4 regions of the Pseudarthrobacter sp. TE9888 genome follow, and region 1 is predicted to be linked to each of the others. Evidence: riboswitches for the same ligand, from Rfam matches in the RefSeq annotation. Region 1 holds a riboswitch; each other region holds the start of a gene.

Region 1 (7,339 bases):
GTGGTTTGTTCCCAAGACCGCCAATGATGAGCAGGGCAGGCTTCGGATTCTTCCGGCAAACCCGCGACTCCATTGGGCGGCACCTGGTTGTAGCACGCAGAACAACGGGTTTTCAGAACATCCGCCGGCTCCCACGGGCTGCCGCACCCCAATGACGGTGCGAACCTGGGAGTATCCACTTGACTTCTGTCAATGCCTGCGGGTGTTGACAATATGTGCCCCAATGGGTGCCGGATGTGGCGGTACGTCAGGGGCAGGAGTGTTGCCACATATGGACAATGATCAGGAACTGGCCGTTAACGACGAAGCAGCGGCTGCTGCGCCCAAGAGGGCTCCGCGGACCCGCCGCAAAGCGGCAACAAAAACCGGGGAAGCTCCCGCGGATGCCATGACCAGCGGACCGGACGCCGCTTCGGCCCCCGGTGGAGACCCGGCCGGTCAAGAAGCCGCGGTCGAAGCAACCGCCGTGGAAGCAACCGCTGCCGAAGAAGCCGGCACCGCGCAGAAGGCCCCCGCCCGGCGAACCCGGGCCCGGAAGAAGGCCGACACCGCCGAACCGCTGCCTGCCTTCGCCGCTGACGTGGAGCCTGCTGCCGAAGTGGCGGCCGTTGACGCACCGGCCGCCATTCAGGACCCTGCCGCCGAAAGCCCTGCCGTTCCTGCCCAGGATGCAACGGCAGATCCCGAAACCAAGCCCGTCCGCCGCCGTCGGGTAGCCACCCGCAAGGCTGCCTCCCCGGTCGCCGCCCCCACAGGTGACTCCGCGGCAACGGCTGACGAAACACCTGCAGCCGCAGCCCCTGAAGCTGCCGCAGCCCCGGAAGCCGTGCTGCCGGAAGCCGCTGACCAAGTCGCGGAACAGAACGTGGAGCAGGCGAACGGATCCGCCGGGCAGGAAGCAGGTCCTGCGGTGGCAGGCGCCCCCGCACAGGAGCAGCCCACGGAAGCGCCGGCAGTGGAAGACGGCGAGGCCGCCGCTGCCGCCAGCCCCTTCGGTTCCCTCTTCCTGGAACCCGCTTCCCCCACGTCAGTACTCTTCCAGGCGCCGGACCTCAGCACTGTAGTCCGGCCCGCGGCGCCCGCAGCCGCGGAGCCCGAGGAAGAAGAATCCGAAGACGCCGAGGATTCCTCCGGCCGCCGCCGTCGCCGCAGCCGTGGCCGCAGGGGCCGCAGCCGTATCGGTGGTACGGCGGAGGAGGATAACGAGGACAGCAGTTCCGATGCTGAGGACGAGTCTGACGAAGACGCAGCCGGCCAGGTGGAAGACGGCGTGACGTCGCGCCGCCGCCGTCGCCGCCGCCGCGGGGACCAGGACCTTGAGCTCACGGGCGGCGGGGACGATGATCCGCCCAACACGGTCACCCGGGTCCGCGCGCCGCGTGCTGTCACTGAAGCGCCCGTGAGCAACCGCGTGACCAGCGTCAAGGGCTCCACCCGCCTGGAGGCCAAGAAGCAGCGCCGCCGCGAATCCCGCGACACGGGCCGGCGCCGGACTGTCATCACCGAGGCCGAGTTCCTGGCGCGCCGCGAGTCCGTGGACCGCCAGATGATCGTGCGCCAGCGCGATGACAGAATCCAGATCGGCGTCCTCGAAGACGGCGTCCTGGCCGAGCACTTCGTGTCCAAGACCCAGCAGGATTCGCTGATCGGCAACGTGTACCTCGGCAAGGTCCAGAACGTGCTGCCGTCCATGGAAGCGGCGTTCGTGGACATTGGACGCGGCCGCAACGCCGTCCTGTACGCGGGCGAGGTCAACTGGGAAGCAGTCAACCTCGAGGGCAAGCAGCGCCGCATCGAAAACGCACTGAAGTCCGGCGACACCGTGCTGGTGCAGGTCACCAAGGACCCCGTGGGCCACAAGGGTGCCCGCCTCACCAGCCAGATCTCCCTGCCCGGCCGCTACCTGGTGTACGTCCCCGGCGGTTCCATGACGGGCATCTCCCGCAAGCTGCCCGACGTCGAACGCAACCGGCTCAAGCGGATCCTCAAGGACCGGCTGCCCGAACACGCCGGCGTCATTGTCCGCACCGCTGCCGAGGGCGCTTCCGAGGAAGAGCTCACGCACGACATCAACCGGCTACGCGCCCAGTGGGAAGGCATCGAAAGCCAGTCCACGTCCACCAAGATCCTGGCCCCCGAGCTCCTCTACGGCGAACCCGACCTCACCATCAAGGTGGTCCGCGACGTCTTCAACGAAGACTTCTCCAAGCTCATCGTTTCCGGTGAGGAAGCCTGGGACACCATCGAGGCCTACGTCACCTACGTGGCGCCGGACCTCGTGGGCCGGCTTGAGAAGTGGACCAAGGACCAGGACATCTTCTCGGCCTGGCGTATCGACGAGCAGATCCACAAGGCCCTCGAACGGAAGGTCTTCCTGCCCTCCGGCGGCTCCCTGGTGATCGACCGCACCGAGGCCATGACCGTGGTGGACGTCAACACGGGCAAGTTCACCGGCAGCGGCGGCAACCTCGAGGAAACCGTCACCAAGAACAACCTCGAAGCGGCCGAGGAAGTGGTGCGCCAGCTCCGGCTTCGCGACATCGGCGGCATCATCGTGATCGACTTCATCGACATGGTGCTCGAATCCAACCGCGACCTGGTCCTGCGCCGACTGGTGGAGTGCCTGGGCCGGGACCGGACCAAGCACCAGGTTGCCGAAGTGACCTCACTCGGCCTGGTCCAGATGACCCGCAAGCGCATGGGCACCGGCCTGCTCGAAGTGTTCGGCGAGCAGTGCGAAGCCTGCGCAGGCCGGGGCGTCGTGACCCATGACGATCCCGTGGAGCACCGCCGGGCCAACATCGTGGCGGCCGAGCACCACGTCCAGCGCACCGACAACCGGCCTGAAGCCCGGGCGGAAACGCGCCCGGAAGCGCAGCGGAACGACAACGGCCAGCCCGGTGTCCGGACCGAACGCAAGCGGCGGCGCGGACGCGGCGGCCAGCAGCCCGAGGCTGCCCCGGCACCTGCCGTGCATGTCCACACCGTCCAGCCGGACCCGTCCGACGCCGAGCGGCACGCCAAGGCGGAGGCCACCAGGCTTGCCCTCGCGAACATCGCCGCTGCCGCCCATGCAGCCCACCTGCACGACGACGAGGTAGCGGCAGCCCGGCAGGTGCCGTCCGCGGAGCCGGCGCCGGTACCCGTTGAGGAGACGCACGACGCCGATGCCCCGGCACGTCCCGCAGCCGTCCTCACGTTCGGCGGCGAGGAAGTCCCTCTTCCGTTCGTGGAGCACGCCGGGGAACAGCATCCGAAGCCTGCCCTGACGCTGGACCGGCTTGCGGAAGCATTCGCCCACCTGGGCCAGCCGGCTTCCCCCGTGGAGAACGCCCCTGCCAGGCAGGCAGAGGCCGTGCAGGCAGCAGGAGAGGTCGCGCCGGAAGGGCAGGCCGACGGCGGGACGGCAGAAGGCCGCGCCGGTGCCGCTCCTGAGGCGTCGCCTGAAAAGGACTATTCGGACCACACGCTGGAGCAGTCCCGGCAACGCCGGCCCCGGCGCCACCGGGCCGCCAGCCGTGCCCAGGGTTCCGCCAACGAGACCGCTGTCCAGCACCATGAAAACGTCCAGGCTGATGCCGGTGGGCACTCGCACGCAGCCAAGGCCCCCGAACCGGCGAAGGACCAGCCGGAACCGCGCAAGGCGGCCGAGGAACCCATCATCCTCGGCGTCGGGGTGCCTGCCTCGGAACTCTAGCCACAGGAGCGTCCAGCCAGGAATCCCCGTCCTGCGCATCGGTCCACCGGGATTTCCGGGTGGACCGTGCGGGGCGGGGATTCCTGCTGTTGCGGGGCGGTCTATTCTGCGGCGGCCGTTGTCACCCTTTTCCCCGGCTGCGGCGCACGGGCTAGGGTAGGAACCGACACGGGGTGCCGCGCAGCAGGCCGGCTGAGATCCAGACCCGTTGAACCTGTCCGGCTAGTACCGGCGAAGGGATGTCTCTTGTCTTCGACCCTTTCCATGCCCCTGCCAGCTGCCTCCTCCGTCCGCACCGGGCTGCCCACCGGCCGGGACGTCCCGCGGGTCCTGTCCATCGCCGGCTCCGACCCGTCCGGGGGCGCAGGCATCCAGGCCGACCTGAAAAGCATTGCCGCGCACGGCGGATACGGCATGGCTGCCATTACCGCCCTGACGGCACAGAACACCCGCGGCGTGCAATCCGTCCACGTTCCTCCCGCGGCCTTCCTCGCCCAGCAGCTGGACGCGGTCAGCGATGACATCTCGATCGACGCCGTCAAGATCGGCATGCTGGGCGACGAGGCCGTGATCCGCACCGTCCGGCACTGGCTGGAGAAGGTCCGTCCCGCCGTCGTGGTCCTGGACCCGGTCATGGTGGCCACCAGCGGCGACAGGCTGCTGGAGGAGTCCGCCGAGGCCGCGCTCCGGGAGCTGCTGCCGCTGGCCAACCTCATCACTCCCAACCTGCCGGAGCTTGCCATGCTGGTGGGTGCGGACCCTGCCGACAGCTGGGCGGCCGCGCTGGAGCAGGGGCGGCACCTGGCGGACGCCACCGGCGCCACCATCCTGGTCAAGGGCGGCCACCTGGCGGGTGCGGACTGCCCGGATGCGCTGGTCAATACGGCTGGCCTCCTCGCACAGGAAGTGGTGGAGGTTCCGGGAAACCGCATCAACACCCGCAACAGCCACGGCACCGGCTGTTCCCTGTCCTCCGCGATGGCCACCGTCCAGGCGCGCCTGGGCGACTGGGAGGCATCCCTCCGGACGGTCAAGCCATGGCTGGCCGGCGCCCTTGAAAACTCGGAGCAGCTCGAGGTGGGCCAGGGAAACGGGCCGGTGCACCACTTCCACCATGTGCGGCCGGCCCCCGCGGAAGGCGGCTTCGCTGCCCGGCTGTGGGCGGAGGCCCAAAAGGACCTCGCGGACATCTACGCCCTGGACTTCATTCACGGCCTGGCCGCCGGGGACCTTCCCGAGAAGGACTTCGCCTACTACCTGGCCCAGGATGCCCTGTACCTGAACGGATACTCCCGGGTGTTGGCCCGCGCCAGCGCCCTGGCTCCCTCCGAAGCGGAACAGCTGTTCTGGGCCGGGTCCTCGCAGCAGTGCCTGGAGGTGGAGTCGGAACTGCACCGTTCCTGGCTCAGCACCCGGGCCGCCCAGGGCGGCCTCGGCCCCGTCACCAAAGCCTACGTGGATCACCTCACCGCAGCGTCGGCGTCGGGCAGCTACGCCGTCCTGGCCGCCGCCGTCCTTCCCTGCTTCTGGCTCTACGCCGAGGTGGGCGAAAAGCTGCACGGCCAGTTTGTTGCCTCCTTGGAGCCGGAGGGGCACGCCTACTCGGCCTGGCTGCGGACGTATGCCGACGAAGGATTTGCCGAAGCAACGCGCCGCGCCATCGCCATCGTGGACGCAGCTGGCCGGAAGGCCTCGGACGCCGAGCGGGAGGCCATGGTGACCGCGTTCAAGCAGTCCTGCCGCCTGGAAGTGGAATTCTTCGACGCGCCGAGGCTCCATTCCTGACTCCTGCGGGCAGCACCGCCGCTATGATGGAGTTCATGGTTGCGGTGCTGCCTGCCGGAGTGTGGTTACTACCACACCCGGGCCGCCGGAACCAGCCTCATTTGCGGCCGTAGATGGATTTAGCGTATTCTAGATCTTCGGTGCTTACGCCAACACTTGGGTTATGACCCCACGGCGTTGAGGCACAGCGGGAACCCTGACTTTTTTGAGTCGGTTCCGCACGCAAATTTTGTAATAAACGTCGAGAGAAGTGAGTTCCCAAGTGGTGTACGCGATTGTCCGCGCAGGCGGCCGCCAAGAGAAGGTTTCCGTTGGAGACTTCGTTACCCTGAACCGCGTCGCCGGTGGAGCCGGCAGCACCATCGAGCTGCCCGCACTGCTCCTGGTTGATGGTGACAAGGTCACCTCCGCCGCCGCTGACCTGGCCAAGGTAACTGTTACGGCTGAAATCCTCCAGGACCTGCGTGGTCCTAAGATTGTCATCCAGAAGTTCAAGAACAAGACCGGCTACAAGAAGCGCCAGGGTCACCGCCAGGAACTGACCAAGGTCAAGATCACCGGCATTAAGTAACCACCGGTTACTGTTCAGGTATTTCAACAGATTCCCCAGAATTTAGAGGCAGGCATTTCAGATGGCACATAAAAAGGGCGCGAGCTCCACTCGCAACGGTCGCGATTCCAACGCTCAGTACCTCGGCGTCAAGCGCTTCGGCGGCCAGGTCGTTTCCGCAGGCGAGATCATCGTCCGCCAGCGCGGCACCCACTTCCACCCCGGCGCCGGCGTTGGCCGTGGCGGTGACGACACCCTGTTCGCACTGACCCCGGGCGCCGTTGAATTCGGCACCCGCCGCGGTCGTCGCGTGGTCAACATCGTTGCTGCTGCAGCTGCAGAGTAACAACCAGTTCTGAAGCGGTGGAGCGGGCCTGAGGGTCCGCTCCACTGTTCTTTTAACAGCATTACAATCGATGTGGCGTCCCCGGGCGCCCCATAAACAGCATCTGAGGAGATCCACGTGGCCAGCTTTGTAGACCGGGTAGTACTGCATGTATCCGGCGGAACCGGCGGCCATGGTTGCGTCTCCGTCCACCGCGAGAAGTTCAAGCCCCTCGGCGGTCCCGACGGCGGGAACGGCGGCAACGGCGGCGATGTGATCCTTCGCGTGGACCACCAGACCACCACCCTCCTCGACTACCACCACGCACCGCACCGGCACGCGAGCAACGGCGGCCCCGGCATGGGCGACTGGCGCGGCGGCAAGAACGGCGAGACCCTGATCCTGCCCGTACCGGACGGCACGGTTGTCAAAACCAAGGACGGCGAAGTCCTCGCCGACCTCGTGGGAGAAGGCGCCGAGTTCGTGGCAGCCGCCGGCGGCCTGGGCGGACTCGGCAACGCTGCCCTGTCCTCACAGAAGCGCCGCGCCCCGGGCTTCGCGCTGCTCGGCATCGAAGGGGATTCCCGGGACGTCGTCCTGGAACTCAAGAGCATTGCCGACATCGCGCTGGTGGGCTTCCCGTCAGCCGGCAAGTCCAGCTTGATTGCAGCCATGTCCGCCGCCCGGCCCAAGATCGCCGACTACCCGTTCACCACCCTGGTTCCCAACCTGGGCGTGGTGCAGGCCGGCGACGTACGGTTCACCATCGCCGACGTCCCCGGCCTCATCGAGGGCGCCAGCGAGGGACGGGGCCTGGGCCACAACTTCCTCCGCCACGTCGAGCGCTGCGCCGCCCTGGTCCACGTGCTGGACTGCGGCACCCTTGAATCGGAGCGGGACCCGCTCACCGACCTCGCCATCATCGAGGGTGAGCTGGAGAAGTACGCCGTCGATATGAGCTATGCCGGCCAGGACGGGGAAG
Region 2 (7,339 bases), 2.8 Mb from region 1:
ATGCTCGGTTCCGACGGCCGGGATGTCACGGACCGCGGTGCTTCCGGCGGCGAGGCGGACCAGGACGCGGACCGGGTGGCCACGCTTGTGGCCGGCGGCCGGGAAATGCCCGCCGAACATGCTGCCGCGGAGGAAAAGCCCGGTTCCCTCAACGTTGACCACAGCCCGGAAGGAGGCGGAAAGTGAGCATCGCAAGCTTTGCCCCGCTCGCCGTCGTACTTCCCATCCTGGGCGCCGCCCTGACCTTCCTGCTGATCCGGCACTCCCGGGCCCAGCGCGCGGTGAGCATCGGCCTGCTGTCACTGACGCTGGCACTCGAATGCCTCCTGCTGGCGTCGGCATGGAACGGCGGCACCGCCGCGGTGACCATCGGCGGCTGGATCCCTCCGTTTGGCATCGTCATGGTGGTGGACCAGTTCACGTCCCTGATGCTGGTGGTGTCCTCCGCCGTCAGCCTTGCAGTGCTGGTGTACGCCACAGGCCAGGGCATGGCCGACGGCGACCACGACGCGCCGGTATCGATCTTCCACCCCACCTACCTGATCCTGGTGGCCGGGGTGTCCAACGCGTTCCTGTCCGGGGACCTCTTCAACCTCTATGTCGGCTTCGAGATCCTGCTGACTGCAAGCTACGTGCTGATGACCCTGGGCGGCACGGGGCCCCGGATCCGGGCCGGCGTCACCTACGTGGTGGTGTCCGTCGTGTCCTCGGTGCTGTTCCTGATTGCCATCGCCATGGTCTACGGGGCCACCGGAACCGTGAACATGGCAGACCTGGCCGTCAAGCTGGGTGAACTGGACCAAGGCACCAAAACCCTGCTGCACGTGATGCTCCTGGTGGCCTTCGGCATCAAGGCCGCCGTCTTTCCCCTGTCCTTCTGGCTCCCCGACTCCTACCCCACCGCCCCGGCGCCGGTCACTGCCGTGTTCGCAGGCCTGCTGACCAAGGTGGGTGTCTACGCGATGGTCCGCACCGAAACACTGCTCTTCCCCGGCGATACGTTGAACACGCCGTTGATGGTGGTGGCATTGCTGACCATGCTGGTGGGCATCCTGGGCGCCCTCGCCCAAAGCGACATCAAGCGCCTCCTCTCGTTCACCCTGGTCAGCCACATCGGCTACATGGTGTTCGGGCTGGCCATGTCCTCGGCCGTGGGACTGGCGGCGGCAGTCTTCTACGTGGCCCACCACATCACCATCCAGACCAGCCTCTTCATGGTCACCGGCCTCATCGAACGGCGCGGCGGCAGCTCGTCCGTGGACCGGCTGGGCGGACTCGCCAAGCTCTCACCCATGCTGGCGCTGCTGTTCTTCATCCCCGGCATGAACCTGGCCGGCATCCCGCCGTTCTCCGGGTTCCTGGGCAAGGTGGGCCTGCTGCAGGCCGGCGTGGAGCTGGGCACTCCGCTGGCCTACGCGCTGGTGATCGGCGGCGTGGTGACCAGCCTCCTGACGCTGCTGGCCATCGCCAGGGTGTGGAACCGCGCGTTCTGGCGGAAGCCGGAGGACGCCGAGCACCCGGACCCTGTGCTCCTTGCCCCTCCTGCCGCGAGGGTTTCCGGTCCGGGAGCCAAGGTGAACAACACCGTGACCCTCCTGCCGCGGACCATGGTGGGTTCCACGGCCGGCCTCGTGGTGCTCGGTGTCGCCCTGACCGTCTTCGCCGGACCATTGTTCGCTCTTTCCGACCGGGCAGCCCGGGACATGCTTGACCGGACGCCGTACATCCAGGCGGTGCTGGGCGAGGCTACCGCCGTTCCCGGCGCCACCGCCGCGGGAGGAGGACGATGAGCCGCAAACGCATTTCGCTGCGCCAGGAACTGCCGCTCCTGGTCTGGCTGGTGGTTGTGTGGGGCGCCCTGTGGCAGGATTTCAGCCCCGGCAACCTCCTCTTCGGGGCCCTGCTGGCCGTGGGCGTGGCCCGGCTCTTCTACCTCCCGCCAGTGGAACTCAGTGGCCGGTTCAATATCCTCTACGCCGTGCCTTTTGCCCTGGCCTTCGTGGGCAAGGTGGTGGTGGCCAGCGCCCAGGTCCTGTACCTGGCAGCGGTCCGCGGCCCCAAGGTGACCAATGCCGTGGTCGCGGTCAAGCTGCGCAGCCACCAGGACCTGATCGTCACTGCCACGGGACACGTGATTTCCCTGATCCCGGGCTCCCTGGTGGTTGAGGTGGACCGTTCCACGTCCACCCTGTACCTGCACGCACTCAACATCACCTCCGAGAAGGACGTGGAGGGCCTCCGGAACGAGGTCCGTTCCATTGAAGCGGGCCTGATCCGCATCATGGGCACCGCGGATGAACTCGAAGAGGTCCGTATGGAGGCCAGCGCATGATGCACGTTGTCCTGGCTGTCACAGCCGTCATTTTTTCGCTGGCGGCCGCCGGTGCCATTATCCGGATCGCCCGTGGCCCGTCGCTGCTGGACCGGGTGCTGGCTGCGGATGTGCTGCTCGCCATCCTGGCCGGGGCGCTGTGCATCGATATGGCAGTGAACCGGCACCTGAACAACCTGATGCTGGTGGTGGCCATCTCCATCATCGGGTTCATTGGGTCCGTGACCGTGGCCAGGTTCGTGGCCGACAGGAGGGTCAAACCCAATGAATCCTGACTTCTCCGGCCCGGACGCCTGGATCGACCTCGTCTCCGCTGTGTTCATGGTGGTGGGCGCCCTCATGTCCCTGGGTGCCTCGATAGGCCTGCTGCGGTTCCCGGACCTCCTGAGCCGCATGCACGCCGCCACGAAGCCCCAGGTCCTGGGCCTCTTCCTGCTGCTGGCGGCCATCGTGCTGCAGATGCGGACGTGGTGGGTGTGGCCGGTCCTGGTGGTGGCGTGGATCTTCCAGTTGCTCACGGTGCCTGTGTCCGCCCACATGGTGGGCCGTGCCGGCTACCGCACCAAGCACCTGCACCGGGAACTGCTCACCGCCGATGAACTCGAAGCCGTGGTGCAAAAAGCCGCCGCCGAGACTGCCCGGAAGGACAGCTCCGACGACGGCCGGTAACGCCAAGGGCAGGACGCTAGACGATGTCCTGGGTCTTCGCGAAGCGGGTGATGGCGCGCTGGGTTCCGCGGTTGGCCAGGACCTGGATGATGGCACTGACCGACGCCGAGATCAGCGCAAAGGTCAGCGCGGAACGCAGGCTGGTGGGTACGTCCTCGTGCTTGCCGGTGGGCGGCTTCTGTCCGGTGGTCTTTTCCCAGATGGCATTGACCAGCTTGGTGCCGGCGAGGCCTGCGCCGAGGCTCACGGCTGTCCCGAGCAGTTTGATGAGAAGGTTCATTCCAGGTACTCCTTGCGGGCGGAAAACGGACTGCCCCCAGCCTAGCCGGTCATATCCGGGGGATTGGCGCCCGCAGCCCGCAATCCAGCCCTGCCAGGTGTAAACTTGACCACGCCCAACAGGGCACAACAACAAGCGTTACCCACACGAAAAGCAACACTAAAAACGACAGGGGAGCGCCGCCGTCGGGCAACCTGGCATTAGCCGGGCACCGCAGGTGGGCGCTGAGAGTGCGGACAGCCGCAGACCCTCGAACCTGATCCGGTTAGTACCGGCGCAAGGGAGTCGAGTTCTCAAAGTGTCGCGGTTCCACGGCCACAGGCCGCCGGCCGGGTCCACTTTCCCCTCCTGTTTCCCAGGAGGATCACATGAGTACTGCAGCAATCAAGAAGACCACCAGCAAGTCCTGGCGCGTCGTGGACATCGTCGTCGCCGCGCTGGTGGCCATCGCGGGCGGCGTCATTTTCTGGGCCTGGGACCAGGGTGCCGCCGCCCTGTCCGCCCCCATGAACGCCGCCTACCCGCCCCTGACCGGCCTGCTCGCCGGCGGCTGGATGATTCCCGGCGTGCTGGGGATGCTCATCATCCGCAAGCCCGGGGCCGCCCTGTTCTGCGAGACCGTCGCAGCCACCGGCGAGCTGCTGATGGGTTCCCAGTACGGCGCCTCGGTCCTCTTCTCCGGTTTCATCCAGGGGCTGGGCGCGGAAATCATCTTCGCAATCTTCGTGTACCGGAAGTTCAACCTGCCCGTATCGCTGCTGGCCGGCGCCGCGGCCGGATTCTTCTGCGGCCTGAATGATTCGTTCGCACCGTGGGGCTGGAACATCGCCTACTCCGGCGCCGACAAGCTGGCCTACATCGTCCTCACCACCGTTTCCGGCGCCATCCTTGCCGGCGCCCTGGCCTGGCTGGCCACCCGCGGCCTGGCACGCACCGGCGTGCTGAGCTCCTTCGCATCCCGCAAGGCCGCAACGGAGCCCGTCTTCTCCTGATGGCACCCTCCCAGGACTCCGGCGCGGTCCGCCCCGCCGCCGTCACCGCCCGTGGCTGGGGCTGGCGGCATGCCGGCCGGCCCAAACCCGCCGTCCACGGCCTTGACCTGGACATCGCCCCCGGGGAGCGGGTGCTCCTGCTCGGCCCCTCCGGCGCCGGGAAGTCCACGCTGCTGCATGCGCTGGCCGGCGTCCTGGGAGACATCAACGACGACGGAGAGGCAGGCGACGCCGACGAGTCCGGTTCGCTCTTGGTGGACGGAGCAGCGCCCCGTGCCCGGCGCGGCCGCGCCGGGCTGATGCAGCAGGACCCCGAAACGCAGGTGGTCCTTTCCCGGGTGGGGGACGACGTCGCCTTCGGCGCCGAAAACCTCGCGGTGCCCCGCGACGCGATCTGGCCGCGCGTGCACGCGGCGCTTGCCGACGTCGGACTCTCCCACCTCCCGCTGGACCACCCGACGTCGGCCCTGTCCGGCGGCCAAAAGCAGCGCCTGGCGCTCGCCGGCATCCTGGCGATGCGCCCCGGCCTGATCCTGCTGGACGAGCCCACCGCCAACCTGGACCCGGATGGCGTGCTGGAGGTCCGCGACGCAGTGGCCCGCTCCCTGGACAAAACCGGCGCCACGCTGGTGGTGGTGGAGCACCGGGTATCCGTGTGGAAGGACCTGGTGGACCGGATCATTGTCCTGCAGCCCGGCTCCGCCAGCGATCCTGCGGTGCTCCTGGACGGGCCCCCGGACCGCGTGCTCGGTGAGGCGCGGACCATGCTGGCCGCTGCCGGCGTGTGGGTGCCCGGGTATGTGCCCGCGACCCGTCCCCGCGCCGCCGTCCCGGCCGCGGGAACGGGGAACCTGTTGCTGGCCGCAGAGCAGCTGGCCGTATCCCGCGAACGCGCCCGCCGGCAGGGCTTTCGGAAAATTCCGCCGGTGCCGGTCCAGGAGGACGTGGCTGCACAGGTCCGCGCCGGGCAGGCCCTGGCCATCACCGGTCCCAACGGCGCCGGCAAGTCCACCTTCGCGTTGACCCTGGCCGGGCTGCTGGAGCCGGTGGCCGGAAAGGTGTCCGCCACGCTGGACCTCAGCCGCGGCGCCGGCATCGACCCCTACAAGTGGAAGGCCGAGCAGCTGATCTCGCGGGTGGGCACGGTGTTCCAGGAGCCGGAGCACCAGTTCGTCACCGGGAAGGTGCTGGACGAACTGCAGTTCGGCCCGCGGCACCTGGGCCACGGCGGGGACAAGGTGGACGAACTGCTGGAGCGGCTGCGGCTCACCCAGTTGGTGGACGCCAACCCGTATACGCTCTCCGGCGGGGAGAAGCGGCGCCTCTCGGTGGCCACCGTCCTTGCCGCCAGCCCCCAGGTACTGATCCTCGACGAGCCCACGTTTGGGCAGGACGCCAATACCTGGGCCGAGCTCGCATCATTCCTGTCCGAGCTTTTGGATGCCGGCACGGCGGTGGTTTCCGTGACCCATGACGCCGAGTTCACCGGGGCCCTGGGCGGGACGGAACTGCGGATGGCTGCCGCGGAAGCGGTGGCACCATGAGGCAGCAACTCACCCTGAGCGGCAACCGCGCCCTCCTGGCCCGCGCCAATCCACTCAGCAAGTTCGCGGCGGTCCTGCTCATCACCGCGGTCCTGGCATTGTCCATCGACTGGGTGTCCGCCTCAGTGGCCCTGGTCTTCGAACTGATGCTCTTTCCCCTGGCCGGGCTCACCCTGTCCCTTCTGTGGCAGCGCGGATGGCCGCTGATCCTCGCGGCGGCCATCGGAGGCTGGAGTACCGCCATCCTGGCGCCGGACAGCGGAAGGATCCTGCTCGACGTCGGCATCTGGAGCATGAGCGAAGGTTCCCTGCAGCTGGGCATAGGCTTCCTCCTGCGCGGCTTCGCGATCGCCCTGCCGGCAGTGCTCCTGATGAGCTGCACCGATCCCACGGATCTCGCGGATGCACTGGCGCAGAAGGCCCGCCTGCCACACCGGTTCGTCCTGGGCACCCTCGCCGCGATGCGCCTGGTGGGGCTCATGGCAGAGGAGTGGCAGACCATCGGGATGGCGCGCCGTGCCCGGGGCGTGGGCGCCCGCGGCAGCCTCGGCCAGCGGGTGAAGGCGACGCTGGGCCAGAGCTTCGGTCTGCTGGTGCAGGCCATCCGCCGTGCGTCCAGGCTCGCCGTGACCATGGAAGCGCGGGGATTCGGCGGCGGCCGGCGGACGTGGGCCAGGGAATCGACCTTCAGCCCGCTGGACTCCTGGGTGGTTGCCGGCGGTGTGCTGGTGGCCGGGCTTGCCCTGGCAGCAGCTGTCTCGGCAGGCACGTGGAACATGGTGTGGCTGGGCAGCTAACGTCCGCCAAAAACGCTACGCATACTTCCCTATCGCACCGAATGGGTAGGGCAGGGGTGACGTCCCCCACTAATCCCTAGCAAGGGGGGTGATAACTCATTTATGATATATTTGTGGTATGACTCAGGAAACCGCTGAACACGTTGCCGCCATGCTGAGGGACGCCCGGAGCGAGAAGGGGTGGACCCAGGGCCAGCTGGCCGCCGAACTCGGTACCAGCCAAAGCGCCGTGGCCCGGATGGAACAGGGCAAGCAGAACCTGAGCCTGAAAATGATCCAGCGGCTGGAAAACATATTTGACCGCAGCATCGTGAACGTGGGCAAGCCGAAGATGACGCACCTGCGGGTGGAGGGTGGCCGCACCCTCTCCGGCGCCGTGGACGTCAACAGCAGCAAGAACGCCGGCGTGGCCCTGCTGTGCGCCAGCCTGATCAACCGGGGCACCACCGTGCTCCGCCGGCTGGCCCGGATCGAGGAAGTCAACCGCATCGTCGAGGTGCTCACCAGCATCGGGGTGGAGTGCACCTGGCTTAACGACACCGATCTCCGCCTGCGCCGGCCCGCCGTCCTGGACCTGGATGCCATGGACGTGGACGCTGCCCGCCGGACCCGCAGCGTCATCATGCTGCTCGGCCCCATGCTGGACGAGTCGCGGGAGTACCGCCTGCCGTATGCCGGCGGCTGCGACCTGGGCACCCGCACCGTGGAGCCCCACATGCAGGCTT
Region 3 (7,339 bases), 3.8 Mb from region 1:
TGGTGCGCAGGATGCCCACTTTGCCCTCCAGCATGAGCTGCGCGGCGGCCATTCCGGTCATCAACGAAATCTGGGCGTTCCAGTCCTCGACAGGAAGCTGCGGAACGGCGTCGATCCGGTAGCCGCCGTCCGGCAGCTGGACGATTTCCTGCTCGGGCATGTTCAGGCTGGCGCCTTCGCGCGCCCGTTCCAGTGCCACCCGCTTCAGTCCCACCTCGCGGAGCAGCCGAAGGACGGGAGGGGCGGTCCCGGCGTCGAGGTCGGCCTGGGCGCCCTTGTAGCTGAGCTTGTCGCGGCTGCGGATCCGCGCCCGCCGGACACCCACGCTCAGCACCGTCGCGTCGCCGTCGAGCGTGAAGTCCCAGACGAAAGCCGAACACTCCTGGCCGGGGAGCAGGCTCCCGGCCCCCTCGCTGATCACCTCCGGATGCAGCGGGATCCGCCCGTCCGGGGCGTAGAACGTCTGGCCGCGGCGCCGGGTTTCGGCGTCCAGCGGACCACCCGGTGCAACGAATGCGGGGACGTCGGCGATGGCGTACAGGACGCGGTAGCCGTTGCCGTCGGGTTCGATGAAGACTGCCTGGTCCAGGTCCGTGGAGGATGCCGGATCGATGGTGACGAATTCGACGGCGGTCAGGTCGTAGGAAGGCAGCTTCAACGCCGCGACGGCGGCCCGGGCGTCTTCCACAGCGTCGGCAGGGTACGGGCCCGGCAGCTCAAGCTCGGTCCGCAGCAGGCCCAACGCCTCTTCCAGGGCGTTCCTGTGGTCATGGACGTTGGGGGCCAACCGATGATGTGACACAAAATTCAGCGTAGCCCCAAGTCCCGGGATTATGCAGGCTCAGCCGTCCAGCGCGCCGAGGAGCGAGGCTGCGGCTGCTGCGGGGTCGGGGGCCTCTGTGATGGCGCGCACCACCACGATGCGGCGGGCACCGGCCTCCACCACCTCGCGGACGTTTCCGTGGTCGATGCCGCCGATGGCAAACCACGGGACGGGATCCCCGGCCTGCCCGGAGGCGCCGGCGGCGTACTGCACCAGTTCAGGCCCGACGGCGGCCCTGCCGGGTTTGGTGGGTGTGGCCCACACCGGCCCCACGCAGAAATAGTCCAGACCGGACGGGCCGCCGGTTGCCGCGAGGGCCGCGTCGACCTGGCCCGTGGTGTGGCTGGAGAGGCCGATGGCGGCGTTGCCGTTGACCAGGGTGCGCGCCGCAGCCAGCGGAAGGTCCTTTTGGCCGATGTGGAACACCGGTGCCCCGGACAGCACGGCGATATCGGCGCGGTCATTGACGGCCCAGAGTTTCCCGTGCCGCACCGCCGTCTCCTTCAAGGCCGCCAGGAGGTCCAGTTCCTCGGCGGCCTCGATGGTCTTGTCGCGCAGCTGGATGATGTCCACGCCCCCGGCAAACGCGGCGTCCACGAACTCCGCAAAGTCGCCGCGCGCAGCGCGCGCATCGGTGCACAGGTACAGGCGGGCTGCCTTCAGGGCATCGTTGTGGCCCGCGTTGGCAACTTCGGCCGTGCCGGCCGGGATTGCTGGAGCGTGGGGGCCTGGGGGCAGGGAGGAAGCGGACACATTCATGCCTGCAAGCCTAGTTCCTCTAAACTGGGCTGGTACTGCGGGAGCCCGCGGCAGCTGTCACAAAGCGCCGGGCTGAGAGGGCGTCAGAGCCGACCGCTTGACCTGATCCGGTTAATGCCGGCGTAGGGAAGGAACCATATGAGCACCCCCGTTGACCATCGCGCCGGGCCGCCCGGTGCTCCCCGTTCCACGGTCCACGCAGACGTCGCCGTCATCGGCGGCGGGGTGGTGGGCCATGGCATCGCCTGGGAGGCGCAGTGCTCCGGCCGCTCCGTGGCCCTGATCGATGACGCACCCGGAAGCGGCGCCAGCTGGGCCGCCGCCGGGATGCTGGCCCCCGTCAGCGAACTGCACTACCAGGAGGAGGACCTCCTGGAACTGATGCTTGACGCGTCTTCCCGCTGGCCCGGTTTCGCCGCAGGCATGCGCAGGAGCCACCGGCGCGGATTCCGGATATCTGACGACGCCGACACTCGCCGTGGGTGCCGACGCCGCGGACCGCCGCGCGCTGATGGACCTTCGCGCCGTACAGCAGGCCAACGGACTTGCCGTGGAACCCCTGACGGTGAGGGAAGCCCGCCAACGCGAGCCGCTCCTCAGCCCCGCCATCGCCTGCGCCCTGGACACTCCCGCGGACCACCAGGTAGATCCGCGCCGCCTGGTGGCTGCCCTGCGGCGGGCCCTCGCCGGCGCCGTCCGCGGGAAGCCTGGCCTGGCCGCGGCAGGGGCGGTGGACGGGTATGCCGTGCCGGACCGGGCTGGCGGACTGCTGTGGGAGGGCGGAAGCGTCGTCGGCACCTCCCTGGCCGGCGGCGGCACCGTCCTGGCAACGGAGACCATTGTGGCCAACGGCCTGCAGGCAGGGGACCTTGGCGGCCTGCCCGACGGCCTCGACCTGCCCCTGCGCCCGGTACACGGCGACATCCTCCGCCTCGCCGTTCCGCCTCACCTCCAGCCCCTCGTGACGTCCACCGTGCGGGGGCTGGTGCACGGCGTTCCCGTCTACATCGTTCCCCGGCAGGACGGAACCGTGGTCATCGGAGCCACCCAGCGCGAGGACGCCCTGTCGGATTCCGTGAGCGCCGGAGGCGTCTACCAGCTGCTGCGCGATGCCCAGGCGCTGGTTCCCGCCGTCGCCGAACTGGAACTGCTGGAGTGCACCGCCCGGGCCCGGCCCGGAACCCCCGACAATGCACCGCTGCTGGGCCGTGTGCCGGCGGCCGACGGATCCGCCGGCAATCAGGCCGGGCACGTCACGGGACTCATCATCGCCACCGGGTTCTTCCGGCACGGGGTGCTGCTCACTCCCGCGGCCGCGGCCATCTGCGCCGGGTTGCTGGACGGGCACGCCGACCCGCGCTGGGCGCCTTTCAGCCCGGAGCGCTTCTCGCGTCCGGCCGCCGCCGGCACAAACCACCACATCAAGGAGACAGCGTGAACATCACCCTGAACGGAAACACCCACACGGTGGCGGACGGCACCTCCATCACCACGCTCGTCAGCCAGGTCACCGGACGCCCGCTGGCACCCAACGGCCAGGCGACGGACGGCGGGAAGCTGGGGGTCGCCGTCGCCCATAATGCCCAGGTGGTGCCGCGGAGCCAATGGTTCGCCACGGCGCTCGCCGAGGGCGACGACATTGAACTTGTCACGGCAGTACAGGGAGGCTGACACCATGACCGAAACCAGCACCATCAACCCGGCCGGGAATCCCGGCGCCGCCGACGCCCTGGTGATTGACGGCGTCGCCCTCGGATCCCGGCTGATCATGGGCACCGGCGGGGCACCCAGCCTGGACGGCCTGGGCGCTGCACTCCTGGCCTCCGGCACCGCCCTGACCACCGTGGCCATGCGCCGGTACTCCACCGCGGAAACCGGCTCGTTGTTCCAGCTGTTGGTGGACCACGGGATCCGCGTGCTGCCCAACACTGCAGGCTGCTTCACGGCCAGGGATGCCGTCCTCACGGCGGAGCTTGCCCGGGAGGCCCTGGAGACCGACTGGGTGAAGCTGGAAGTCATTGCCGATGAGCAGACCCTGCTGCCCGATGCGGTGGAACTGGTGGAGGCCACGGAGCAGCTGGTCAACCGGGGGTTCAAGGTCTTCGCCTACACCAACGACGACCCCGTACTTGCCCTGCGGCTGGAGAACCTGGGCGCCACCGCCGTCATGCCGCTCGGAGCCCCGATCGGCACCGGCCTGGGAATCCTGAACCCGCACAACATCGAGCTCATCGTGTCCCGTGCCTCGGTGCCGGTGGTGCTGGACGCCGGCATCGGCACGGCATCGGACGCGGCCCTGGCCATGGAGCTGGGCTGCGACGCCGTCCTGCTCGCCACGGCCGTGACGCGGGCGCAGAACCCCGCACTCATGGGCGAGGCGTTCAAGCATGCAGTACTCGCCGGCAGGATGGCCCGGGCAGCCGGGCGCATCCCGCGACGGGAACATGCCCTGGCCTCGTCCGCGATGGAAGGCCGGGCGGAGTTCCTCTGACACCGGGACATACGTGTGTGGCCACCACCCGGCAGGGTGATGGCCACACACGTATGTCCTGCCCTGCAGGCGGTCAGCGCCGCAGAATGACAGTCAGGCGTTCCGTATCGCGCCGGGCACGGGTGCGGCCCAGGTAGACGACGGCGGCGATGGCCGCGGCGACGCCCAGGACCATCGGCAGGACCCAGGGAAGCCAGGTGGTTCCCGGCAGGTAGCCGAAGCCCGCGGTCATCAGGATGATCCAGGCCAACGCCGCAACGCCCACGGCAACGCCGGCCGGCAACGCCGCGCCGTATTTGGAGTGCCGTTTGTCATTGGCCCAGACAACGAAGCCTGCCGCGACGGTTGCCAGCACCACGATGGTCAGCGAAAGCATGGATCTCCTTGAAGAACGGCAGGCCTGCAGCAGGCCGGGACTAGAACTGGCCGAAACCTACGCGCCGGACCTCTTCGGCACCGATTTCCACGTAGGCAAGCGCGTTGCCCGGAACAATGATCAGGCGTCCCTTGTCATCCTTCAGGCGAAGTTCGCTGCCCTCGTTAATGGCTTCGCCAACAACCTTGGCCACAGTCTCCGCATCCTGGGTTGATTCCAGCACGATTTCGCGGCCAACGTTCTGAACGCCGATCTTAATCTCCAAGGGGGCCTCCCAGCCTGTGAAAGTACTCGTGTTTCTCTACGAGGTGTTGTCTTATTTGTAGTCTAGGACTCTTTGGGGAAGCGAGAGATTCCGCGCCAAGCTAAACGGTAGATGAGGTCACTGGCCACATCGAGGTCCAGGTTGCCATCCGTTTCCAGCCAATACCGGGCGCTGACCTGCGCCATTCCGGCCAGCCCGCGGCCCAGCAGTTCGGCCTCCAGGTGGGGGAGTTTCGTGTCCTCGGCAATGACGCGGGCGATGGCGTCGGCGAAGGTCCGGTTGAAAGTCTCCAGCCTGGAGCTGACATCGGTGTCGTTGATCAGGTCGGATTCGAACACCAGGCGGTGGGCCTGGTCGTCATTGGCGATGAAGTGGAAGTAGGCCCGCATGACGGCCTGGACGCGTTCATCGTTGTCCGTGGTGGAGTTCAGGGCGCCCAGCATCAGTTCGGTGAGCGATGCCAGATGGCTTTCCAGCAGCGCGAGGTAGAGGTCGCGCTTGGACGGAAAGTGCTGGTACAGCACCGGTTTGCTCACATGGGCGGTTTCTGCGATCTCGTCCATCGCAGCGCCGTGGTAGCCGTTGGCTACGAACACCTCCTGGGCCGCAGCGAGGAGTTGTGCGCGGCGCTCATCCCGGGGCAGCCGGGCGGACCGCTGGCCTGCGGGGCGGGAGGGAGCTTGCGGTTCGGCGGCGGTCGGGCGGTCGGCCCGGGCTTCAGGGACCACAGTTGTCCTTCTTTCCATTGCAGTTACCCTTCACTTTACTGCGGGGTAATATGACCCGGCGGTATCCCGGGGCATACATTGAAGTATGGCTTCGTCTTTCACCGCAAATGTTGCGTCACCCTCCCTGGATCCGCTGGTGGAACCGGCCGCCGACCTGACTCCCGCCGAGGTCGAACGATACTCCCGGCACCTGATCATTCCCGAGATCGGCGCCCTCGGGCAGCGGCGGCTCAAGAACGCCAAGGTGCTGGTGATCGGCGCCGGCGGACTGGGGGCACCCGCGCTGCTCTACCTCGCCGCGGCCGGGGTGGGAACCATCGGCATCATCGACGACGACGTTGTGGACTTGAGCAACCTGCAGCGCCAGGTGATCCACGGCGTCAGCGATGTGGGCCGGCCCAAGATCGAATCGGCGCGCGACGCCATTGCCGAACTGAACCCGCTGGTGGACGTCCGGCTGCACAACGTGCGCTTGGACTCGTCCAACGCCCTGGAACTGTTCAGTGGCTACGACCTCATTCTCGACGGGGCCGACAACTTCGCCACCCGGTACCTGGTCAACGACGCCGCCGCCATTCTCGGCAAGCCCTATGTGTGGGGCTCCATCTTCCGTTTTGACGGCCAGGTCAGCGTGTTCTGGGAGAAGCACGGACCCACCTACCGGGACCTCTACCCCGAGGCCCCGCCTGCCGGTTCCGTCCCGTCCTGTGGCGAGGGCGGGGTCTTCGGCATGTTGTGCGCCGCCGTGGGATCGCTCATGGTGACCGAAGCGGTGAAGCTGATCACCGGCGTCGGGCGCTCCTTGCTGGGCCGCGTGGCCCTGTTTGACGCGCTGGGCGGCAGTTGGCGCGAGATCCGGGTGGCGAAGGATCCGGCCGCCGACCCCATTACCGAACTCACCGACTACGAGGCCTTCTGCGGTATCGCCCCGGCCGCCGCGTCGGACACCGAACACACGGTCACCGCCACCCAACTCGCCACCATGCTGGCCTCGCGCAAGGCCGGGCTCAAGGACTTCGAACTGGTGGACGTCAGGGAATCGGGGGAGTACGACATCGTCCGGATCGACGGAGCCAAACTGATTCCGCAGGGACGCATCCTGGCCGGCGAGGCCTGGGAGGAACTTCCGCAGGACCGGGACATCGTGTTCCACTGCAAGGCCGGTACACGGTCCGCGAACGTGCTGGCGGCCGCCCGGGAAGCCGGCTACCAGCGGGTCAGCCATCTCGACGGCGGGATCCTGGCCTGGGTGCGCGACGTCGAACCCCAGAAGCCGGTCTACTGACCCGGACGCCCCATCACCTTTGGCGGCTTTTTAAGAAACGCCCCATCACTTCCCTGAAGAAAGTGATGGGGCGTTTCCGATTTAGGGGCAAATGGTGATGGGGCGTCGGGGAGGGAGAACCTCAGGCGGTCTCGCGGCCCTTGTGGTCCACGGGGCACTCGGCCTCGGCCGCTGCAGGGGCGGTGCCGGGCTGCTCGACGGTGATGCCGTACAGTGCCTCCAGGGCCGCCACGTAGTCGTCCTGCTGGCCGTTCGCCGCGAGTTCGCGGGCGCGGACGGTGGGCACGTGCAGCAACTGCTTGACCATGCGGCGCAGCGCGAACTCGACTTCTTCAGCGGCGGCCGTGCATCCGTGGCGGGCACGGACCTTTTCCATCTCCGCGTCCAGCACGTTCATGGTGTGGCGCCGCAGGGCCACGATGGCGGAGTCCACGGAGCGGGCTTCGCGCTCCTGTTCGAAGGCCTTGGCCGCGCCCTTGACGATGCCGCTGGCCTGGGTCAGGGATTCCGCCTGCTCCTGCGGGGCAGCCAGGCGCACCGATTCCAGGGTCAGCAGTTCAACGCCGTCCAGTTCGCCGACGGCGGGATCGAAGTCGTGGGTGAGCGCCAGGT
Region 4 (7,339 bases), 120 kb from region 1:
AGAGGCCGTCCGGCGGGGTAAGGAGAATGAAGCCTTCGCCGGGGTTTACTTCCGGGACGATCTGCTCCACGAACGGGATGAGGACCTCTTCGCCGGCCGGGGTGGTGACCACCAGGAGGTCCTGGACCGGCATGGTGTTCAGCGCTGTCACCTTGCCCACCACCTGCGGGCCCACCCGGGCCTCCAGGCCGACCAGTTCGTGCTCGTACCAGCCTTCGTCGTCGTCTTCCTCCAGCTCTTCGGTCTCGATGAAGAGCTTGGCACCGCGAAGGGTTTCGGCCCTGTTGCGGTCTGCCACTTCCTCGAAGCCAAGCAGCAGGATGTCCTTGTTCCAGCGCGCGCTGCTCAAGGTCAGCGGACCGGACGCTGCGGGCTCCACCACGAATTCCGTTCCGGGGACAAACCTGTCCTCCGGGGCGTCGGTCAGCACCTGGACGGTGACTTCCCCGCGAATGCCGTGCGGCTTGCCAATCCGTGCCACCTGAAGCTGCATCTGTTCCTCTGTTCCGGGTTGTGGTGGTGCTAGTGAAGCTATGTGCTTGGAAAGAACTCCGGCCCCTCCACCTGGTGGTGGAGGGGCCGGAACAAAACTGAATATTGCCGAGCGCTCAGCGGCGGCGGTCGGTGTCGACGACGTCGACCCTTACCGGTTCGCCGCCGGCCAGTGCTGCCACCACGGTGCGCAGTGCGCGTGCCGTGCGGCCCTGGCGGCCGATCACCCGTCCGAGGTCGTCCTGGTGAACGCGCACCTCGAGGGTGTCCCCGCGGCGGTTGCTCTTTGAACTGACCTTGACGTCGTCCGGGGAATCAACGATTCCGCGGACCAGGTGCTCCAGCGCTTCTGCCAGCAATTTACTCAGCCTCGGTGGTCTCAGCTTCGGCGTCGGCCGGGGCCTCGGCAGCGTCAGACTTGGAGGCCTTCTTGGTGATGGCTTCCGGGATGATGACCGAGCCCTTCTCCGGAGCAACGAAAGCTTCCTTCGCGACCTTGGTCTTGAGGGTGCCTTCCTGGCCCGGCAGGCCCTTGAACTTCTGCCAGTCACCGGTGATCTTCAGGATCGCGGCAACCTGCTCGGACGGCTGGGCGCCGACGGAGAGCCAGTACTGGGCACGCTCGGAGTTGACCTCGATGAACGAGGGCTCTTCGGTGGGGTGGTACTTGCCGATCTCCTCGATGGCGCGGCCATCACGCTTGGTGCGTGAGTCCGCGACGACGATGCGGTAGTACGGGGCGCGCATCTTGCCGAAGCGCTTAAGGCGAATCTTTACGGCCACTTTTGTGGTCACTCCTGTTTCAGAAAAAGGGGTGAACCCGGCTTTCTGCACCCGTGGGGCGGGCCGTACTTGCGGGCTCGAAGGACAGGATCCGGACGCGGAGAGAGGGGCCACGCAGATCGAGTACCTGTTTATTGTGCCAGATGAACGCCGTTATTTCGACTTGGCGCGGGCGCCGGTGACACTGCGCGAAGGTTTCCCGGGCGCGGCCGGGAGGGTCAGGCGGACCAAACGTAGAGTCCAGTCCGCTCGGAATCGTTGATTCCGGCGGCAAGCGCCGCGAGCTGCTGCACGTAGGTCCGCGCCTGGGCGGCAGCGAACGGCATGTCCTCCTGGCCGGCCCACTGCTCGGCAACATCGTCGAGGACGTTTCCCTCGCCTTCGGTTTCGTAGGTGAGGAGGTCCGCCAGGGCGCGGACCATGGCCGGCGGGACGGCGAGGAGGGAGTCGCTTGCGACGTCCACCATGGTCAGCTCGTAGTCGGCTCCGCCGGCATGGACGGCCGTCCCGGCAAGATCGCCGAGCTGTTCCAGTTCAAAATCGGTGATTCCCTCGATCCGCACCGCAGCAGTGTCCGCCGCGGAGGCGCTGCGGCCTTCATCAAGGAGGCCGGCATGTTTCAGCGCGGCGTCATGGGTGGCGACAAAGATCTCGGTGAAGCCCATGGCTGGTGTCCTTCTTCCGTTGACGGAGCTGCCCGCCGGACACTTCCTGCCGCCCGGCCGTACGGAATCAGCCTAGTAGCTGCAGGGGCGCCCTTGCACGCCGGACCGGCCTCCCGCGAAGTGGCGCGGGAGGCCCAGCGGTCAGCGGACGGCGACGCGGATCCGGTTGCGCCACGGATCTTCGAACCGAAGCTCCGAGCCCGTGTGGTGAGCCGGCACCCCGGCAACCTTAAGGCGGTCAGTCAGGGCGCCGACGTCGTCCCCCGACGGAACCTCGATCAGCACCTCACCCAGCCCAAGGGTGTCCTTGCGCGGACCTGCGCCGCGGCTGTTCCAGACGTTCATGGCCATGTGGTGGTGGTAGCGGCCCGCGGAAACGAACAGTGCCTGCCCGTGCCAGCCCGCGGTCTTTTCGAACCCGAGGGTCCCCACGTAGAAGTCCCGGGCGGTCTGCACATCGCCAACCTGGAGGTGGACGTGGCCCACGCCGGCGGCCGTTTGCCGCTGCCCCTCCAGGGACTCCTCGGTAAGGTACTGCTCGAGGTAGCGCTGCGGCGGGAGCGCCAGGCTGTCCATGACCACGTCGGTCCCGTTCCAGGACCAGTTGCTGCGGGGACGGTCCCAGTACAGTTCGATGCCGTTGCCCTCGGGGTCGGTGAAGTAGAAGGCTTCGCTGACCAGATGGTCGGCACTGCCGGTGAAGGCCCGCGGCTCGTACTGGGCTGCCGTGGCGACGGTGGCGGCGAGGGAAGCCTGGTCCTCGAAGAGCAGCGCGGTGTGGAACAGGCCTGCCTCTCCCCTGCCGGGAAGGTGCAGTCCGGGAGCCGGCGCGAGGTGGACCAGCGGCCTGCCGATGCGGCCAAGGTAGAGCCCGCCATCCTGCTCGGCTACCACCTCAAGGCCCAGTGCGCGCTGGTAGTAGTCGGTCATGACCTTCATGTCGCCCACCTTGAGCATCACGGTGCCCATGGCGAGGTCGGCAGGAAGAAGATCCTGGCTGCTGGCTGATGCGGTCATTGAAGGCTCCTTGCATTGGCGGCCGTCCCGTTGGCGGCCTGTCACACATTAAAATTACTTGAAGCTTCAATTTATTCCAAGTCCCGGTGAGCCGTTTGTCAGCGAATGATCCGCCCGCCCAACACCACGTGCTCCAGGGCCGTAATGGTCTCCGGCGCCGCCCGCGGGTCTTCCCGGCACACGACGACGTCGGCGCGGGCGCCCTCCTCCAGCCCGTCCGCTCCCAGCCACGCACGGGCTGCCCAGCAGGCGGCGTCCAGGGCCGCCTCCATAGGCAGGCCTGCACCATGCAGGGCAAGGATTTCGTCCGTGATCCTGCCGTGCCGGATAACGCTGCCCGCATCCGTACCGGCAAAAATGCGGACCCCTGCGGCATGGGCTTCCGCTACCCGCTCCATCCTGCGTTCCCAGAGGGCGCGCATGTGGGCGGCATACCGCGGGAACTTGGGCTCCGCCTGCGCAGCAATGTCGGGGAAGGTGGCGATATTGATGAGCGTGGGCACGATCGGTACACCTTGCTCCGCGAACCGGGGCACGTGGCGGGGCAGCAGTCCGGTAGCGTGCTCGACGCAGTCAATGCCTGCGTCCAGCACCTGGTCCAGGGTGTCTTCGGCGAAGCAGTGCGCTGTCACCCGGGCCCCTTCGTCGTGTGCGGCCCGGACGGCATCGCGTACGACGTCGGCAGGAAACGACGGCGACAAGTCGCCTGCGCCGCGGTCAATCCAGTCCCCCACGAGCTTGACCCAGCCGTCGCCGTCGCGCGCCTGCTTGCGGACGGCCTCCACGAGGCCCCCGGGCTCCACTTCCTCGGCGAACCCCCGCAGGTAGCGGCGCGTCCGGGCGATATGGCGCCCCGCCCGGATCAACACCGGGAAGTCCCTGCCGCCCTGCATCCAGCGGGTATCTGCCGGCGAGCCCGCATCCCGGACCAGCAAGGTTCCGGCGTTGAGGTCCGCGCGTGCCTGGTCCCTGGCGGCCGCGGGTTCGACCGGACCAGCGGCACCCAGCCCAATGTGGCAGTGGGCGTCCACGAAGCCCGGGAGCACCCAGCCGTCCAAAATCCGGTCCGGAGCAGCCGCCGGCCTGCTGAACGTAAGCCTGCCGTCCACGGACCAGAGCCCGTGCCGCACCCTGTCCGGTGCAGTGAGGACGGGGCCTCGGAAGTGGATGATGTCTGCCATGGGGCTCCTTTCGATGCCCGGTCAGGCTAGCACCGGAATTATGACAAGGGCGCTCCAGGTGCCTGTGATAGCTTCGTTCCTGACCACACGGGTGCCCTTGCAGGGGCTGAGATCGGGCTGACGCAGCCTGCGACCGTTGAACCTGTCCGGGTAATGCCGGCGAAGGAAGTGAGTATTCCCTTGAGTACGCAAAACACCCAGTTGAACCCTGCCCTCCAACCGTCCGACGGGGAGCCCGGCGGCGTTTCCGTGCCGCCGGTAACCCAGTCGCTGAAGTCGCATTCGCTCGCGTACGTTGCGGATGAGGCGTGCGGTATCCGTGTACCGGTGACCGAAATTGCCCTTGAGCCGTCCCCCAACGGCCAGCCGAACGCACCCTTTCGGACCTACAGGACCGCCGGACCCGGCAGCGACCCCGTCCGCGGCCTGCAGCCCTTCCGCTCCGAGTGGATCGCGGCACGGGCTGACACCGAGCCTTACGGCGGCCGGGAGCGCAACCTGCTCGACGACGGCCGCTCGGCCGTGCGCCGCGGCGCCGCCTCCGCGGAGTGGAAGGGTGCGCAGCCGGTGCCCCGCCGCGCCGTCGACGGCCGGACGGTGACGCAGATGCACTATGCCCGGCAGGGAATCGTCACGCAGGAAATGCGGTTCGTGGCGCTGCGCGAAAACTGCGATGTGGAGTTGGTGCGCAGCGAAGTGGCTGCCGGCCGCGCCATCATTCCCAACAACATCAACCATCCGGAATCCGAGCCCATGATCATCGGCAAGGCCTTCCTGGTGAAGATCAACGCGAACATCGGCAACTCGGCCGTGACGAGTTCAATCGCCGAGGAAGTGGACAAGCTGCAGTGGGCCACCCAGTGGGGTGCCGACACCGTCATGGACCTCTCCACCGGCGACGACATCCACACCACGCGCGAGTGGATCCTCCGCAACTCCCCCGTGCCCATTGGAACCGTCCCCATCTACCAGGCGCTGGAGAAGGTCAACGGCGAGGCCAACGCCCTGACCTGGGAGATCTTCCGCGACACCGTGATCGAACAGTGCGAGCAGGGCGTGGACTACATGACCATCCACGCCGGCGTGCTGCTGCGGTATATCCCGCTGACGGCCAACCGGGTGACCGGCATCGTCTCGCGCGGCGGCTCCATCATGGCCGGCTGGTGCCTGGCCCACCACCAGGAGAACTTCCTGTACACGCACTTCTATGAGCTCTGCGAAATCTTCGCCAAATACGACGTCGCCTTCTCGCTGGGCGACGGCCTCCGCCCCGGCTCCACGGCGGACGCCAACGACGCCGCCCAGTTCGCCGAGCTGGACACCCTCGCCGAACTGACGCAGCGGGCGTGGGAATACGACGTGCAGGTGATGGTGGAAGGGCCCGGCCACGTTCCCTTCCACCTGGTCCGCGAGAACGTGGAGCGGCAGCAGGAACTCTGCAAGGGTGCGCCCTTCTATACCCTGGGGCCCCTGGTGACGGATGTGGCGCCGGGGTATGACCACATCACCTCGGCCATTGGCGCCACCGAGATCGCCCGGTACGGCACTGCCATGCTTTGCTACGTCACGCCGAAGGAACACCTGGGCCTGCCCAACAAGGACGACGTGAAAACGGGGGTGATCACCTACAAGATCGCAGCGCACGCCGCAGACCTGGCCAAGGGCCACCCCGGGGCGCATGAGCGCGATGATGCCCTGTCCAAGGCAAGGTTCGAGTTCCGCTGGCGGGACCAGTTCGCGCTGTCTTTGGACCCCGTGACCGCGGAGTCGTTCCACGATGAGACGCTGCCGGCCGAACCGGCCAAGACGGCGCACTTTTGTTCCATGTGTGGTCCGAAGTTCTGCTCCATGCGGATCAGCCAGGACATCCGGGACGAATACGGGTCCGCGGAGGCGCAGGCTGCGCTGGCGGACATGGCCTCCGGCATGCGGGAGAAGAGCGAGGAGTTCCTGGCAGCCGGCGGCAAGGTGTACCTGCCGGAGCTGCGGGTCCCCGCCGAAGGCTAGGACGCCCGGGCGGGCTGGCTCCTGCTGACCCCACTGATGAACTGGCGGATGGCCCGGTCCCCATCCAGGGAGTCCTGGGGCCGGTGCCCTCCCGCGGCAACGCGGTGCAGGGCACCGGTCTCCCGGAGGTACCCGGCAATTTCCTCATAAAGCGGCTCCCACCCTCCGGTGAGCACCAGGGTGGGGACGCCCGGAACAATGTGCAGCGGCGCTTCCCACGAAGGCTCCTGCAGCCGCAGCCGCCGCGCGGACCGTCTCTCCTCGGCGGTGGCAGGCTGCTGGAGGTCGGTGGCGTAGATCCTGCGCACGAACTCGCGCTGGAAGTCGTCATCGCTGAGTTGGTGGCGGACGTCGAACAGTGGCTGCATCAGGCCGATGTGGGCGGCCGTGGCCGGCAGTTCCGCGGTCAGGGACAGGCAGGCGGGCTCCACCAGGGTCAGGGAAAAGACCAGGTCGGGGCGTTCAACGGCGGCCATCATGGCCGCGATGGCACCCTGGGCGTGTGCCACCACGTGTCCGCCGGCGGCGCCACGGCCGTCGTCCCCCAGGGACCGCAGGATGATCGCGGTGTCTTCCGCGAACGAAGATTCCACCGGCTCCGCGACGGCATCGTAGCCGTGCCGGCGGAGGAACAGGGCGTCATAGGACAGTGCCATGCCGTGCTGGCGGGGCCACGCGGCGGCACCGAAACTTCCGGCGCCGTGCACGAAAACTACCCTCTGCTTGAACATGTCCCAACCCTATTCCACGCCGCCGACATCCCAACGAAAAAGCGCCAGGTGTCGTCTTGAGCGGTCAAGACGGCACCTGGCGCTTCCTGATGCCGGGGAACTCCTATTTGCCCAGGAACTTGTCGAAGCCCTTGGGAAGGTTCAGCGAGGACGGGTCGAAGTCGCCGCCCTGCTGGCCGAACGCAGCACCGGTGGGGAGCGCCTTGGCGGCGTTGGCACGGCGGGCTTCCGCCTCCTTGCGCTCCTGTGCCGCCTTGGCGGGGTTGCCGGATTTTGCCTTCTTCTTCGGTGCGTTCTTTGCGTTCTTCCGCGCGCCGCCCCCGGCTCCGGGCATGCCGGGCATTCCGGGCATCCCCGGCATGCCGCCCTGGGCCATCTTCTTCATCATCTTCTGGGCCTGGGCGAAGCGCTCCAGCAGGCCGTTGACCTCGGACACGTGGACACCGGAGCCACGGGCAATACG

What was found. Region 1 has a riboswitch for thiamine pyrophosphate ahead of thiD (bifunctional hydroxymethylpyrimidine kinase/phosphomethylpyrimidine kinase). Riboswitches for the same ligand answer to the same signal wherever they lie in the genome.
Region 2: it holds a riboswitch for thiamine pyrophosphate, as region 1 does, so the genes downstream of both, ACZ9J7_RS05560 (ECF transporter S component) here and thiD (bifunctional hydroxymethylpyrimidine kinase/phosphomethylpyrimidine kinase) in region 1, are expected to answer to the same signal.
Region 3: it holds a riboswitch for thiamine pyrophosphate, as region 1 does, so the genes downstream of both, ACZ9J7_RS00540 (FAD-dependent oxidoreductase) here and thiD (bifunctional hydroxymethylpyrimidine kinase/phosphomethylpyrimidine kinase) in region 1, are expected to answer to the same signal.
Region 4: it holds a riboswitch for thiamine pyrophosphate, as region 1 does, so the genes downstream of both, thiC (phosphomethylpyrimidine synthase ThiC) here and thiD (bifunctional hydroxymethylpyrimidine kinase/phosphomethylpyrimidine kinase) in region 1, are expected to answer to the same signal.

What each region holds. Positions count from the first base shown of each region.
Region 1 is NZ_JBWBRD010000002.1:3,854,838-3,862,176, reverse strand. Features, by position in the region: gene ACZ9J7_RS18385 (Rne/Rng family ribonuclease) at 272-3,697, shown strand; TPP riboswitch at 3,857-3,954, shown strand; gene thiD (bifunctional hydroxymethylpyrimidine kinase/phosphomethylpyrimidine kinase) at 3,962-5,482, shown strand; gene rplU (50S ribosomal protein L21) at 5,745-6,053, shown strand; gene rpmA (50S ribosomal protein L27) at 6,115-6,378, shown strand; gene obgE (GTPase ObgE) at 6,496-7,339, shown strand, end outside.
Region 2 is NZ_JBWBRD010000002.1:1,056,307-1,063,645, reverse strand. Features, by position in the region: gene ACZ9J7_RS05590 (Na(+)/H(+) antiporter subunit C) at 1-186, shown strand, start outside; gene ACZ9J7_RS05585 (Na+/H+ antiporter subunit D) at 183-1,790, shown strand; gene ACZ9J7_RS05580 (Na+/H+ antiporter subunit E) at 1,787-2,332, shown strand; gene ACZ9J7_RS05575 (MrpF/PhaF family protein) at 2,329-2,607, shown strand; gene mnhG (monovalent cation/H(+) antiporter subunit G) at 2,597-3,001, shown strand; gene ACZ9J7_RS05565 (DUF4235 domain-containing protein) at 3,018-3,281, opposite strand; TPP riboswitch at 3,442-3,582, shown strand; gene ACZ9J7_RS05560 (ECF transporter S component) at 3,650-4,273, shown strand; gene ACZ9J7_RS05555 (ABC transporter ATP-binding protein) at 4,273-5,817, shown strand; gene ACZ9J7_RS05550 (energy-coupling factor transporter transmembrane component T family protein) at 5,814-6,614, shown strand; gene ACZ9J7_RS05545 (UDP-N-acetylglucosamine 1-carboxyvinyltransferase) at 6,733-7,339, shown strand, end outside.
Region 3 is NZ_JBWBRD010000002.1:9,170-16,508, reverse strand. Features, by position in the region: gene ACZ9J7_RS00550 (RNB domain-containing ribonuclease) at 1-802, opposite strand, end outside; gene thiE (thiamine phosphate synthase) at 842-1,582, opposite strand; TPP riboswitch at 1,610-1,728, shown strand; partial or broken gene ACZ9J7_RS00540 (FAD-dependent oxidoreductase) at 1,721-3,020, shown strand; gene thiS (sulfur carrier protein ThiS) at 3,017-3,253, shown strand; gene ACZ9J7_RS00530 (thiazole synthase) at 3,258-4,073, shown strand; gene ACZ9J7_RS00525 (hypothetical protein) at 4,147-4,449, opposite strand; gene ACZ9J7_RS00520 (DUF3107 domain-containing protein) at 4,490-4,714, opposite strand; gene ACZ9J7_RS00515 (TetR/AcrR family transcriptional regulator) at 4,777-5,442, opposite strand; gene moeB (molybdopterin-synthase adenylyltransferase MoeB) at 5,528-6,727, shown strand; gene ACZ9J7_RS00505 (glutamyl-tRNA reductase) at 6,849-7,339, opposite strand, start outside.
Region 4 is NZ_JBWBRD010000002.1:3,979,437-3,986,775, forward strand. Features, by position in the region: gene rimM (ribosome maturation factor RimM) at 1-493, opposite strand, end outside; gene ACZ9J7_RS19075 (RNA-binding protein) at 609-851, opposite strand; gene rpsP (30S ribosomal protein S16) at 853-1,275, opposite strand; gene ACZ9J7_RS19085 (hypothetical protein) at 1,494-1,940, opposite strand; gene ACZ9J7_RS19090 (VOC family protein) at 2,082-2,957, opposite strand; gene ACZ9J7_RS19095 (amidohydrolase family protein) at 3,056-4,138, opposite strand; TPP riboswitch at 4,216-4,323, shown strand; gene thiC (phosphomethylpyrimidine synthase ThiC) at 4,319-6,145, shown strand; gene ACZ9J7_RS19105 (alpha/beta hydrolase) at 6,142-6,876, opposite strand; gene ffh (signal recognition particle protein) at 6,980-7,339, opposite strand, start outside.